Regions from separate parts of the Streptomyces sp. XH2 genome, predicted to be linked through region 2. Evidence: riboswitches for the same ligand, from Rfam matches in the RefSeq annotation. Region 2 holds a riboswitch; the other holds the start of a gene.

Region 1 (6,480 bases), on a different contig from region 2:
GGGCGTCGGGCGAACCGGCCTGGCCGTGCCAGAGCAGCATCCAGACCCGGCCCTCGGCCAGCGAGCGCAGCAGTGCCTCGTACGCGTCGTACCGGCCGGGCGCCACTTGGCGCAGCATCTGCTCCACGCCGCTCTCCGCGCCCGCGCTCACCTGGGTCCGCCTCTTCTCTCGGCCTTGACTGCTGCTGCGACCCGGGGAGCGCCGGCGCGCCCCCGTGGTCGTCCGACCAGCTTACGAGCCCGCCGCGGCGGACAGGGGAGGAGTCACAGGTCGCGGTCGTAGAACGGGCGGACCCGGTCCCGCATCCAGTCGCCGACCGGGTCCCGTGCCACGTCCAGGAAGACCAGCTGGACGGGCCAGGGCACGGGCACGGAGCCGAGGGCGCGGCCGAGGGCGTCGTGCGCCGCGGTGCGGCTCTCCGGATCCGGCAGGTCCAGCTCGACGCCGACGAACAGCGCGGGGGCGGCGCCCTCGATGCTGGCGAGGGCGCGGCGGGCCGTCCGGACGGTGCGGGCGGCGGTGAACTCGAGGCCCGCGGCGGCCAGGAAGGCCGTCGGCTCGTCCTGCCAGTCGGGCTCGAAGAGCCGCACCCGGCCGCCGGTGGCGTCGCCGTCGAGGACGGTGCGGCCGGCCCGGCACAGCTCGGCGACGGCGGGCGGGGGCAGCGGGGCGCCCACGGAGCCCTCGGGGTTGACGACGATGCCCACCTGCGGGGGCAGGCCGCGGGCGAACTCGACGGCCGGGGCGACCGCGTACGGCATGCGCTCGCCCGCGACGCGCAGGAGCTCGCCCTCGGAGCTGAAGACGGGCACGAAGGCCGCGCCGTCGAGCTCCAGCGTGGGCACGTCGAGGTCGGGGCTGTCCTGGCCGCCGCCGGCCGGAAGCGGAATCCAGACGTGGCTGCGGCCGAGCGCCTCCACGATGCGGGGGCCCGCGCCGGGCACGCCCACGGAGGCGGCGAGCACCTCTTCGAGCTCGTTGGCGGGCCAGCCGGGCGCGCCGGCTGCGGGCGTGCCACTGCCGGCGGGGGCCGGGGCCCGGCCGCCGTGCTGCCCGGGGATGCTCATCTCGTCCAACTCGTCCAACGCCGTCCAACCACCGTCTCGACAAGGCCGCACCCGCACCCTAACGGCTGAACCCCCGGCCGCTCCCGCCGGCTGCCGAAATCGCCCGTGATGTCCCAGGTCAGGGCGGCCCGGACGGGCGGTCACCCACTCTTGTCACGGCACTGACCGTGGCCACCGGGTTGCGCAGGGCCACCACGCGTCCCACGGTGATCGGGAAGCCCCCACGACAGCCGAAGGGACCTCCAGCATGCGTGTCAACAAGTTCGCCGCATCGGCGATAGCCGTCGCCGCCTGCGGTTCCGTCGCCGTGGCCGTCGCGGGCCCCTCCCTCGCCGCCGTGAACGCCCCGGACCCCGACATGTCCGTGGTCGTGACCCCGTCCCGGGCGCCGAAGGCGGCGGTCCAGCAGCAGCTCGACGCCGTCGGGCAGCTGGGGGAGGCGCTCACCCTGCTCTCCCGGATCGGCAAGGAGGCGCAGTCGAAGACGCCGGACGTGGCCGCGCTCAAGGAGATGCAGCAGCGGCTGCAGGCGGCGACGGGGCGCCTCTCGGACTCCCTGAGGGCCACCCCGCCCGCCAGGGGACGCCCGGCGACGGACCCCGTGGGCGACGTCCACGACCTGCTGAAGAAGCTGGCGGCGGCGGTGCAGAAGCTCGTCGACGCGGTGGAGAAGAAGGACAGGGCGGGCGTCCAGACGGCGATCACGGAGGCCCTGGCCGTCGTGAAGGACCTCCTGTCCAGACTCCCCCTGACGGGCGACGGCATGCCCCTGCCGGTACCGCTGCCGCTGTAGGCGGCGGCCGCCCCGCCCGGGTGCCGGCCCCTACGTGAAGGCGATGTTCCGGAGCGCGTCCACCGCCCCGCGGTCCAGCAGGAGCACCGACGTCACCCCCGCCGGCGGCCGGCCCGCCGTGACCTCGGCGGTCAGCCGGGCCATCGCCCGCCGGTGCCGCCCGAAGGCGTGCGGCGAGACGCCCCGGCCTCGCTCCGCCTGCCCGGCCAGCGCCGTGCCCGGGGGCACGTCGAGGAGCAGGAGGTGGGCCGCCGCGCCCCGGCGGCGGGCGTCGCGCGCGACCCAGCGGCGCACCCACCCCCGCTGCCCGCAGTCGTGCACGACGACGCTCGCACCGGAGCGCAGGGCGCGCCGCAGCGCCGCGTAGTGGGCGAGCCGGGCGAACGGCCGGTACGCGCCGTAGGGGAGCCAGCCGGGCGCGCGCCGCTCCAACCGCTCGCGGGCGTCCTGGGAATCGACGCACCAGACGATCCCGTCCCATGCGTCGAGCGCGGCCACCGCGCGCCGGATGAGCGTCGACTTCCCGCTTCCGGGCAGGCCGGAGACGATCAGCAGGTCGCCCGCGGGGAAGCACAGCTCCCCGCGGCCCGCGCCGCCGCGCAGGTCCAGCACCCCGGCCCGGGGCCGTGCCGCGGGCGGAGGGCCGCCGCTCTCCGCCGCGGCCCCGCCCGCTGTCGGTGCTGTCGGTGCTGTTCCCATCGGTTCTGCCTCTCCCCCGGTCCGGTCACTGCCCGTCACCGGCCCCTACCCACGGAACGTAAAGGCAAGGTAATCGAATTCGAGGGGCGCCAGGCAGTCCGTATCGCGCTCGTACGTGCAATGATGTGCGCGCCAACTGCGTATCCAACTGCATACCGGCCGCTCGAATCCGCGCGGGAGAGTCCCAGGCTGCACGCGACGCCGTGTGCGCTGGGCGCCGAAGGAGCAAGTTCCTCCCTTGAATCTCTCAGGCCCCGTACCGCGCGGACGAGGCAGATCTGAAAAGCGGGCCGCACCGCGTGCGGCTCCACCCAAGGTGCAAGCCGGGCTCCCGCGTGTCGCGGTGGCTTCCGGTGAACCTCTCAGGTTCCGATGACAGATGGGGAGGACGTCCTCACTGCCATGTCCGGGAGCCCACACATGACCGACACTCCTCGCCGCACAGCCCTCGACGCCCTGCATCGCGAGCTCGGCGCGACCATGACCGACTTCGCCGGCTGGGACATGCCGCTGCGCTACGGCAGCGAGCGCGACGAGCACGTCGCGGTCCGCACCCGCGCGGGTCTCTTCGACCTCTCGCACATGGGCGAGATCACCGTGACCGGCCCGCAGGCCGCCGCCCTGCTGGACTACGCCCTGGTGGGCAACATAGGGAGCGTCGCCACCGGCCGCGCCCGCTACACGATGATCTGCCGCGAGGACGGCGGCATCCTCGACGACCTGATCGTCTACCGCCTCGCCGACACCGAGTACATGGTCGTGGCCAACGCCTCCAACGCGCAGACCGTGCTCGACGCGCTGACCGAGCGCGCCGCCGGCTTCGACGCGGAGGTCCGCGACGACCGCGACGCGTACGCCCTGCTCGCCGTCCAGGGCCCCGCGTCCCCGGGCATCCTGAAGTCGCTGACCGACGCCGACCTGGACGGCCTGAAGTACTACGCGGGCCTGCCCGGCACCGTCGCGGGCGTGCCGGCCCTCATCGCCCGCACCGGCTACACGGGTGAGGACGGCTTCGAGCTGTTCGTGGCCCCCGGCGACGCCGAGAAGCTGTGGAAGGCCCTCACGGAGGCGGGCGCGGACGCCGGCCTCGTGCCGTGCGGCCTCTCCTGCCGCGACACGCTGCGCCTGGAGGCGGGCATGCCGCTGTACGGGCACGAGCTGACGACCGCGACCACCCCGTTCGACGCGGGCCTGGGGCGGGTCGTGAAGTTCGAGAAGGAGGGCGACTTCGTGGGCCGCGCCGCGCTGCAGGCGGCCGCGGAGCGCGCCGAGGCGCGGCCGCCGCGCAAGCTCGTCGGGCTGATCGCCGAGGGCCGCCGCGTCCCGCGCGCCGGCTTCGCGGTGACGGCCGGCGGCGAGACCGTCGGCGAGGTCACCTCCGGCGCCCCCTCCCCCACGCTCGGCAAGCCGATCGCGATCGCCTACGTGGACGCGGCGCACGCCGCGCCCGGCACGCGGGGCGTGGCCGTGGACATCCGCGGCACCCACGAGCCGTACGAGGTCGTCGCCCTGCCCTTCTACAAGCGGCAGCGCTGATCGCCCGGGGATCTCCCGTAGATCATCCGGACCCCCTCCGTTCTCACCTGTCAAGACCCGTTGCACAAGCACTCACGCGCATCCAGGAGAATCTAGCCATGAGCAACCCCCAGCAGCTGCGCTACAGCAAGGAGCACGAGTGGCTGTCGGCCGCCGACGCGGACGGCGTGGCCACGGTCGGCATCACCGAGTTCGCCGCGAACGCGCTCGGTGACGTCGTCTTCGCCCAGCTCCCGGCCGTCGGTGACACCGTCACCGCGGGCGAGACCTGCGGCGAGCTGGAGTCGACCAAGTCGGTCAGCGACCTGTACTCCCCGGTGACCGGCGAGGTCACCGCGGCCAACCAGGACGTCGTGGACGACCCCTCGCTGGTGAACACCGCCCCGTTCGAGGGCGGCTGGCTGTTCAAGGTGAAGATCACGGACGAGCCGGCGGACCTCCTCTCCGCCGCCGAGTACGACGACTTCGCCGGCTGACCTCGCCCTCACCTCCTCCTCCGCCCAGGAAGTCCAGGAAGAACTCATGTCGCTTCTGAACAGCTCCCTCCATGAGCTCGACCCCGACGTCGCCGCCGCTGTCGACGCCGAACTCCACCGCCAGCAGTCCACCCTCGAAATGATCGCCTCGGAGAACTTCGCTCCGGTCGCGGTCATGGAGGCCCAGGGCTCGGTCCTCACCAACAAGTACGCCGAGGGCTACCCCGGCCGCCGCTACTACGGTGGCTGCGAGCACGTCGATGTCGTCGAGCAGATCGCCATCGACCGGATCAAGGCGCTCTTCGGTGCCGAGCACGCGAACGTCCAGCCGCACTCCGGTGCGCAGGCCAACGCCGCCGCGATGTTCGCGCTGCTCAACCCGGGCGACACCATCCTGGGTCTGAACCTCGCCCACGGCGGGCACCTGACCCACGGCATGAAGATCAACTTCTCCGGCAAGCTCTACAACGTGGTCGCCTACCACGTCGACGAGCAGACCAACCTGGTCGACATGGAGGAGGTCGAGCGCCTCGCCAAGGAGCACCGCCCGAAGCTGATCGTCGCCGGCTGGTCCGCGTACCCGCGCCAGCTGGACTTCGCGGCCTTCCGCCGGATCGCCGACGAGGTCGGCGCGTACCTGATGGTCGACATGGCCCACTTCGCGGGCCTCGTCGCCGCCGGGCTGCACCCCTCCCCGGTGCCGCACGCGCACGTCGTGACCACCACCACGCACAAGACCCTCGGCGGTCCGCGCGGCGGTGTGATCCTCTCCACGGCCGAGCTGGCCAAGAAGATCAACTCTGCCGTCTTCCCCGGTCAGCAGGGTGGTCCGCTGGAGCACGTGATCGCCGCGAAGGCCGTCTCCTTCAAGGTCGCGGCCAGCGAGGAGTTCAAGGAGCGCCAGCAGCGTACGCTGGAGGGCGCGAAGATCCTGGCCGAGCGCCTGGTGCAGCCGGACGTCACCGAGGTGGGCGTCTCCGTCCTCTCCGGCGGTACGGACGTGCACCTGGTGCTGGTGGACCTGCGCAACTCCGAGCTGGACGGCCAGCAGGCCGAGGACCGCCTCCACGAGGTCGGGATCACGGTCAACCGGAACGCCATCCCGAACGACCCGCGGCCCCCGATGGTCACCTCGGGCCTGCGGATCGGCACGCCGGCGCTGGCCACCCGCGGCTTCCAGGCGGAGGACTTCCGTGAGGTTGCCGACATCATCGCCGAGGCGCTGAAGCCGGTCTACGACGCGGAGGCCCTGCGCGGCCGCGTCACGGCCCTGGCGGACAAGCACCCGCTGTACCCCGGCCTGAAGTAACACATCGGCATCCGATTCACCCGCATGTACGGGGCACCGGGCACACTGAAGAGTGAGCGCCCGGTGCCCCGCACCACGCGTCCCCGTACCACCGGGTGCGCCCCGGGGATTCCCACCGGGTGCGCCTCGCGCTCGACCCCCCAGCACCACCCGTACCACCTCCAAGCAGACAGGGAGCAGCCACCGTGGCCATCTCCGTTTTCGATCTCTTCTCGATCGGCATAGGCCCGTCCAGCTCCCACACGGTCGGCCCCATGCGGGCCGCGCTGATGTTCACGCGGCGGCTGAAGAACGAGGGCCTGCTGGCCCACACCACGTCCGTCCGCGCCGAGCTCTTCGGCTCCCTCGGCGCCACCGGCCACGGCCACGGCACGCCGAAGGCCGTCCTGCTGGGCCTGGAGGGCTACTCCCCGCGCACGGTCGACGTCGAGCTGGCGGACGCCGAGGTCGAGCGGATCCGCGCGTCGAAGCGGCTGCGGCTGCTCGGCGCGGAGATCGGCAGCGCCCACGAGATCGACTTCGACGAGTCGACCCAGCTGATCCTGCACCGCCGCCGCTCCCTGCCGTACCACGCCAACGGCATGACCCTCTTCGCCTAC
Region 2 (6,480 bases):
GACCGGGAGAGGCGACGGCCATTGCCTTTGCCCAGCAGGGCATGGCCCCGGCCCGCCCGCTGACCCACGACCTTTTCAAGGACGTGCTGGAAGCGGTCGGCCAGCAGCTCACGGAGGTCCGCATCACGGACCTGCGCGAGGGTGTGTTCTACGCGGAGCTCGTCTTCGCCAGCGGCGTGGAGGTCAGCGCCCGGCCGTCCGACGCCATAGCGCTGGCCCTGCGCACCGGCACGCCGATCTACGGCAGCGACGGTGTGCTGGACGACGCCGGGATCGCCATCCCGGACGAGCAGGAGGACGAGGTCGAGAAGTTCCGCGAGTTCCTCGACCAGATCTCGCCGGAGGACTTCGGCAGCAGCAGCCAGTGACCCGGCCGGAGCGGCTCGCGACGGCCCGCCGCGGCGCATTCGACTAGCCTTTCCCGGCGCAGGGGCACGCAAAACCACTCTCTGGGTGATTATCACTCGGCGTGCCGAGTGTGGCGATCGTTGACGCACCCCTGGTGACTGCCTACCGTCGAGAGGGCAGGTCAAGGACGGAGGTCGGCGTGAGAAGCATGGGCGACGGGACGGCGGTCGGCAGTCCGTATCCGCTGTTCGGGGGAGCGGTCGAACAGGCACCCCGTCATGCGGGCCCGGCAGCGGCGGTCACCGCCCCGCGCGGGCCGGAGGCCGATCTCATCGGCTACCGAGGGCCGACGGCGTGCGCCGCGGCCGGCATCACCTACCGCCAGCTCGACTACTGGGCGCGTACGGGCCTGGTCGAGCCGAGCGTGCGGGGCGCGGTCGGGTCGGGCACCCAGCGGCTCTACAGCTTCCGGGACGTGGTCGTCCTCAAGATTGTGAAGCGGCTGCTGGACACCGGGGTCTCCCTGCAGAACATCCGCACGGCCGTCCAGCACCTGCGCTCGCGCGGCATGGCCGACCTGCCGCGGATGACGCTCATGAGCGACGGCGCGACGGTCTACGAGTGCACCTCGCCCGATGAGGTCGTCGACCTGCTCCAGGGCGGGCAGGGCGTCTTCGGGATCGCCGTGGGCGTCGTCTGGCGCGACGTCGAGAGCGCGCTGTCCCAGCTGCACGGCGAGCGCGTGGACACCGGCGAGACCCTCGTCCGCCCCAACCCCGCGGACGAGCTGGCGCGCCGCCGCAACCGCGTCGGCTGACCTGCGCGCCCGCGGCCCGCATCGCACGTGAGTGCGATTGTCAGTGGCATGCGGCAGCATCGGTGTCGTGAGAAGCGCGCCGACCATCCTGCATCTCGACATGGATGCCTTCTACGCTTCGGCCGAGCAGGCGGCCAAGCCCAGCCTGCGCGGAAAACCCGTGGTCGTGGGCGGGATCGGGCCGCGCGGCGTGGTGGCCACCGCGTCGTACGAGGCGCGGGTCTTCGGCATCCGCTCAGCGATGGCCACGGCGCAGGCCCGCAGGCTGTGCCCCAACGCCGCCTACCTCACCCCGCGGTTCTCGCTCTACCGCGACATCAGCGAGGTGGTCATGGGCCTGCTCCGCGCCCTGTCGCCGCTGGTGGAGCCGTTGAGCCTCGACGAGGCGTTCGTGGATCTGGAGGCGGGCGGCGTCGAGCCCACCCCCGCGGCCGTGCGCGCCGTCGGTGAGCGCCTGCGCCGGGACATCCGCGCGGCGACGGGCCTCAGCGGGTCGGTGGGGCTCGCCGCCTCCAAGATGCTCGCGAAGATCGCCTCCGAGGACGCCAAGCCCGACGGCCTGCTGCTCATCGAGCCGGGCACCGAGCTGGAGACGCTGTGGCCCATGTCCGTGCGCGTCATCCCGGGCGTCGGTCCCGCCACCGCCGAGACGCTGCGCCGGGCGGGCATCGCCACCGTCGCCGACACGGCGGAGGCGGGCGAGGCGGAGCTGGTGCGGCTCCTGGGCAAGGCCCACGGCGCGGGGCTGTACGCCCTGGCCACCGGCCATGACGACCGCCCCGTCGTCGCCGAGCGGGACGCCAAGTCCGTGTCCGTGGAGGACACCTTCGAGGAGGACCTGACCGACCGGACCCGGGTGCAGCTGGAGATCGCCCGGCTCGCCGACCGCTGCGTCCAGCGGCTGCGCGCGGCCGGCCGGTCGGGGCGCACCGTCGTCATCAAGGTGCGCAGCTACGACTTCTCCACGCTGACCCGCTCCGAGACCCTGCGCGGTCCGACGGACGACCCCGCGGTGGTCCGGGAGGCGGCGGCCCGGCTGATCGACGGCGTCGACACCACGACGGGGGTCCGGCTGCTCGGCGTCGGCGTCAGCGGCCTCGCCGACTACACCCAGGAGGATCTGTTCGCGCAGGCCGCGAGCGAGGCGTCCGCCGCGGCGGACGCCTCGGGCGGCGCTGAGCCGGCGCGGGGCTCCGGCGACGAGCCGGGGGAGGGCGCAGGCGTGGTGGAGCGGCCGCGGCGGTGGCTGCCGGGCCTGGACGTGCGGCATGCCGAGTACGGGGCGGGGTGGGTGCAGGGCAGCGGGGTCGGGCGGGTCACGGTCCGCTTCGAGACGCCCTGGTCGGAGCCGGGCCGGGTACGGACGTTCGCCGTCGACGACCCGGATCTGGAGCCGGGGGAGCCGCTCCCTCTCGTGAGGGAGGCCCGGCCGGACGGGGACGCGGCGTGTCCGGACCCGCCCGCGGCTCAGGTGAGGGAGGCCGACCCGGGTCCAGGGCCGTCGGAATCCGCCGCACCGGAAGACGTACCGGAGCCGCCCGGCCCGGCCTCCCCGAAGCCCGGCCCGGCGACGAACGCCGCCGCGGCCGGCCCCGCGCCTGAGCCCGATCCCGGGCCCGCACTCGACTCCGGAGCGGTCTCGGGACCCGTAGCCGACCCGGTGCCGGGGGAAGGTCCGGGACCCCCGGCCGACCCGGGATCCCCGGCCGGGCCAGCGCCCGGCCCCGTGGCCGGCGCTTCGGGGAGTGCCTCCGGGGCCGGCGCCTCTCCCGGCCCCGCCGCCGGTTCCCGCCCCGTGCCCGGGATCGCCAGGCGGTAGTGGTGGTAGAGCTGCAGCTCCTGTTCCGGCGAGAGGTGGCGGCCGACGCCGAAGTCCGGGGCTTCCCTGATCAGCGCCCGGTCGTACGGGGTGCGCAGGCCTTCCTCGGCGATCTCACCGGTCGCCAGGGGAATGAACGCGTCCCGCCGGAAGAAGCCGGTCCGTACCGCCGCCCACAGCGGTTCGCCGGTCGCGTCGTCGAGATAGACCTCGTCCACCGTGCCGATCTTCGTCCCGTCCCGGTCGAAGACCTTCCAGCCGATCAGGCTCCGGGGATCGATGTCGCTCTGCACGGTTTCCTCCCAGGATCGGCGCCTCCTCCCACCCAAAAACACAAAGCGGGAAGCGGCCACTCGGGAGATCCGGCGGGAAACATGCGCTGGTAGTCTGGCGAGTGGCCGCAGAATCCGTGCGGGAGAGTCCTCCGGGAGCCCGCCCAGCGGGGTCGGCGGAGGCGCCGAAGGAGCAAATCCTCCCCGGAATCTCTCAGGCACCCGTACCGCACGGACAAGGTCACTCTGGAAAGCAGGGCGGGCCCGGTCAGCCACAGCGCCGAAGCCCCTCCTCACCGACGGTGAAAGCCGGGCCGCGCGTGCCGCGGGCCGGTGAAGCTCTCAGGTTGAGATGACAGAGGGGGAGGCCGTCCGGGTACCCGCGCCGTGGTACCCCTCGCAGGTCGCAACGACCAGGAGGCCTCCGCAGATGACCGCCCACCGCATCGCCCTTTCCGACCTGGAGCGGGACACCCCGTTCGAGCGCCGCCACATAGGCCCTGACGGCGAGGCCCAGGCCAAGATGCTCGCCCAGGTCGGCTTCGGCTCGCTGGACGAGCTGACCGCCGCCGCCGTGCCGGAAGTGATCAAGAGCGTGGGGGCCCTGGCCCTGCCCGAGGCCCGCAGCGAGGCCGAGGTCCTCGCCGAGCTGCGCACGCTGGCCGGCCGCAACGAGGTCCTCGCCCCGATGATCGGCCTGGGCTACCACGGCACGTTCACCCCGCCGGTGATCCTGCGCAACGTCATGGAGAACCCCGCCTGGTACACGGCCTACACGCCGTACCAGCCGGAGATCTCCCAGGGCCGCCTGGAGGCCCTGCTCAACTTCCAGACCGTCGTCGCGGACCTGACCGGGCTGCCCACCTCCGGCGCCTCCCTCCTCGACGAGGGCACCGCCGCCGCCGAGGCCATGGCGCTGTCCCGCCGCGTCGGCAAGGTCAAGCAGGGCGTCTTCCTCATCGACGCCGACACCCTGCCGCAGACGATCGCCGTGATCGAGACGCGCGCCGAGCCGACGGGCGTCGAGGTCGTCGTCGCCGACCTGAGCGCGGGCATCCCCGACGAGATCGCCGAGCGCGGCGTCTTCGGCGTCCTCCTGCAGTACCCCGGCGCCTCCGGCGCCGTGCGCGACCCGCGCCCGGTCATCGAGCGCGCCCATGAGCTCGGCGCGATCGTCACCGTCGCCGCCGACCTGCTGGCCCTGACCCTGCTGACCTCGCCCGGCGAGCTCGGCGCGGACATCGCGGTCGGCACCACCCAGCGCTTCGGCGTGCCCATGGGTTTCGGTGGCCCGCACGCCGGCTTCATGGCCGTGCGCGAGCAGTTCGCCCGCAGCCTCCCCGGCCGCCTCGTCGGCGTCTCCGTCGACGCCGACGGCAACAAGGCCTACCGCCTGGCCCTGCAGACCCGTGAGCAGCACATCCGCCGCGAGAAGGCCACCAGCAACATCTGCACCGCGCAGGTGCTCCTCGCCGTCATGGCGGGCATGTACGCGGTCTACCACGGCCCCGAGGGCCTGGCCGCCATCGCCCGCCGCACCCACCGCTACGCCGCGATCCTCGCCGAGGGCCTGCGCGCCGGCGGTGTCGAGCTCGTCCACGGCTCCTACTTCGACACCCTGACCGCGCGCGTGCCCGGCCGGGCCGCCGAGGTCGTCGAGGCCGCCCGCGAGCGCGGCGTCAACCTGCGCCTGACCGACGCCGACCACGTGGGCATCGCCTGCGACGAGACCACCACCCGCGCCCACCTGGACTCCGTCTGGGCCGCGTTCGGCGTGGCGGGCGACGCCGAGGCGCTCGACGCGGTGGCCGCCGAGGCGCTCCCCGGGGCCCTCCTGCGCACCGGCGAGTACCTCACGCACCCGGTCTTCCACGAGCACCGCTCCGAGACGGCCATGCTGCGCTACCTGCGCCGCCTCGCCGACCGGGACTACGCCCTGGACCGCGGCATGATCCCGCTCGGCTCCTGCACGATGAAGCTCAACGCCACGACCGAGATGGAGCCGGTCACCTGGCCCGAGTTCGGTGCGCTCCACCCCTTCGCGCCGATCGGGCAGGCGCAGGGCTACGTCACGCTGATCACCGAGCTGGAGGAGCGGCTCGCCGAGGTCACCGGCTACGACAAGGTCTCCATCCAGCCGAACGCCGGCTCCCAGGGCGAGCTCGCCGGCCTGCTGGCCGTGCGCGCGTACCACCGCGCCAACGGCGACGAGCAGCGCACCATCTGTCTGATCCCGTCCTCGGCGCACGGCACCAACGCCGCCAGCGCCGTGATGGCCGGCATGAAGGTCGTCGTCGTCAAGACGGCCGACGACGGCGAGGTCGACGTCCAGGACCTGCGCGCCAAGATCGAGCAGTACCGCGACGAGCTGGCCGTCCTGATGATCACGTACCCGTCGACGCACGGCGTCTTCGAGGAGCACGTCGCCGACATCTGCGCCGAGGTGCACGAGGCCGGCGGCCAGGTCTACGTGGACGGCGCCAACCTCAACGCCCTGGTGGGCCTGGCGAAGCCGGGCAAGTTCGGCGGCGACGTCTCGCACCTGAACCTGCACAAGACCTTCTGCATCCCGCACGGCGGCGGCGGTCCCGGCGTCGGCCCGGTCGCCGTCCGCGCGCACCTCGCCCCGTACCTGCCCAACCACCCGCTGCAGCCCACCGCCGGCCCGGAGACGGGCGTCGGCCCGATCTCGGCGGCGCCGTGGGGCTCGGCCGGCATCCTGCCGATCTCCTGGGCGTACGTCCGGCTGATGGGCGGCGAGGGCCTCAAGCGCGCCACGCAGGTGGCGGTCCTCGGCGCGAACTACATCGCCAAGCGCCTGGAGCCGCACTACCCCGTGCTCTACACCGGCCCGAACGGCCTGGTGGCGCACGAGTGCATCGTGGACCTGCGGCCGCTGACCAAGGCCACCGGCGTGAGCGTCGACGACGTCGCCAAGCGGCTGATCGACTACGGCTTCCACGCGCCGACCATGTCCTTCCCGGTGGCCGGCACCCTGATGATCGAGCCCACGGAGAGCGAGGACATCGCCGAGCTGGACCGTTTCTGCGAGGCGATGATCGCGATCCGCGCCGAGATCGAGAAGGTCGGCTCGGGGGAGTGGGGCAAGGACGACAACCCCCTGCGGAACGCCCCGCACACCGCCGCGTCCGTGACGGGCGCGTGGGAGCACGCGTACAGCCGCGAGGAGGCCGTCTTCCCCGCCGGGGTCTCCGCCGACAAGT

The links. A riboswitch is a leader RNA that binds a small molecule or an ion and turns the genes downstream of it on or off. The one in region 2 is predicted to bind glycine.
Region 1: another riboswitch for glycine. It lies ahead of gcvT (glycine cleavage system aminomethyltransferase GcvT); the one in region 2 lies ahead of gcvP (aminomethyl-transferring glycine dehydrogenase).

Annotation. Positions count from the first base shown of each region.
Region 1 is NZ_JBMMMZ010000012.1:276,957-283,436, reverse strand. Features, by position in the region: gene ACOTKD_RS25205 (enhanced serine sensitivity protein SseB C-terminal domain-containing protein) at 1-118, opposite strand, end outside; gene ACOTKD_RS25200 (enhanced serine sensitivity protein SseB) at 265-1,068, opposite strand; gene ACOTKD_RS25195 (hypothetical protein) at 1,316-1,861, shown strand; gene ACOTKD_RS25190 (AAA family ATPase) at 1,892-2,560, opposite strand; glycine riboswitch at 2,725-2,832, shown strand; gene gcvT (glycine cleavage system aminomethyltransferase GcvT) at 2,981-4,096, shown strand; gene gcvH (glycine cleavage system protein GcvH) at 4,195-4,572, shown strand; gene glyA (serine hydroxymethyltransferase) at 4,619-5,881, shown strand; gene ACOTKD_RS25170 (L-serine ammonia-lyase) at 6,067-6,480, shown strand, end outside.
Region 2 is NZ_JBMMMZ010000004.1:466,326-472,805, reverse strand. Features, by position in the region: gene ACOTKD_RS11565 (bifunctional nuclease family protein) at 1-368, shown strand, start outside; gene ACOTKD_RS11560 (MerR family transcriptional regulator) at 548-1,165, shown strand; gene ACOTKD_RS11555 (DNA polymerase IV) at 1,233-2,984, shown strand; partial or broken gene ACOTKD_RS11550 (PRC-barrel domain-containing protein) at 2,966-3,277, opposite strand; glycine riboswitch at 3,387-3,496, shown strand; glycine riboswitch at 3,498-3,622, shown strand; gene gcvP (aminomethyl-transferring glycine dehydrogenase) at 3,687-6,480, shown strand, end outside.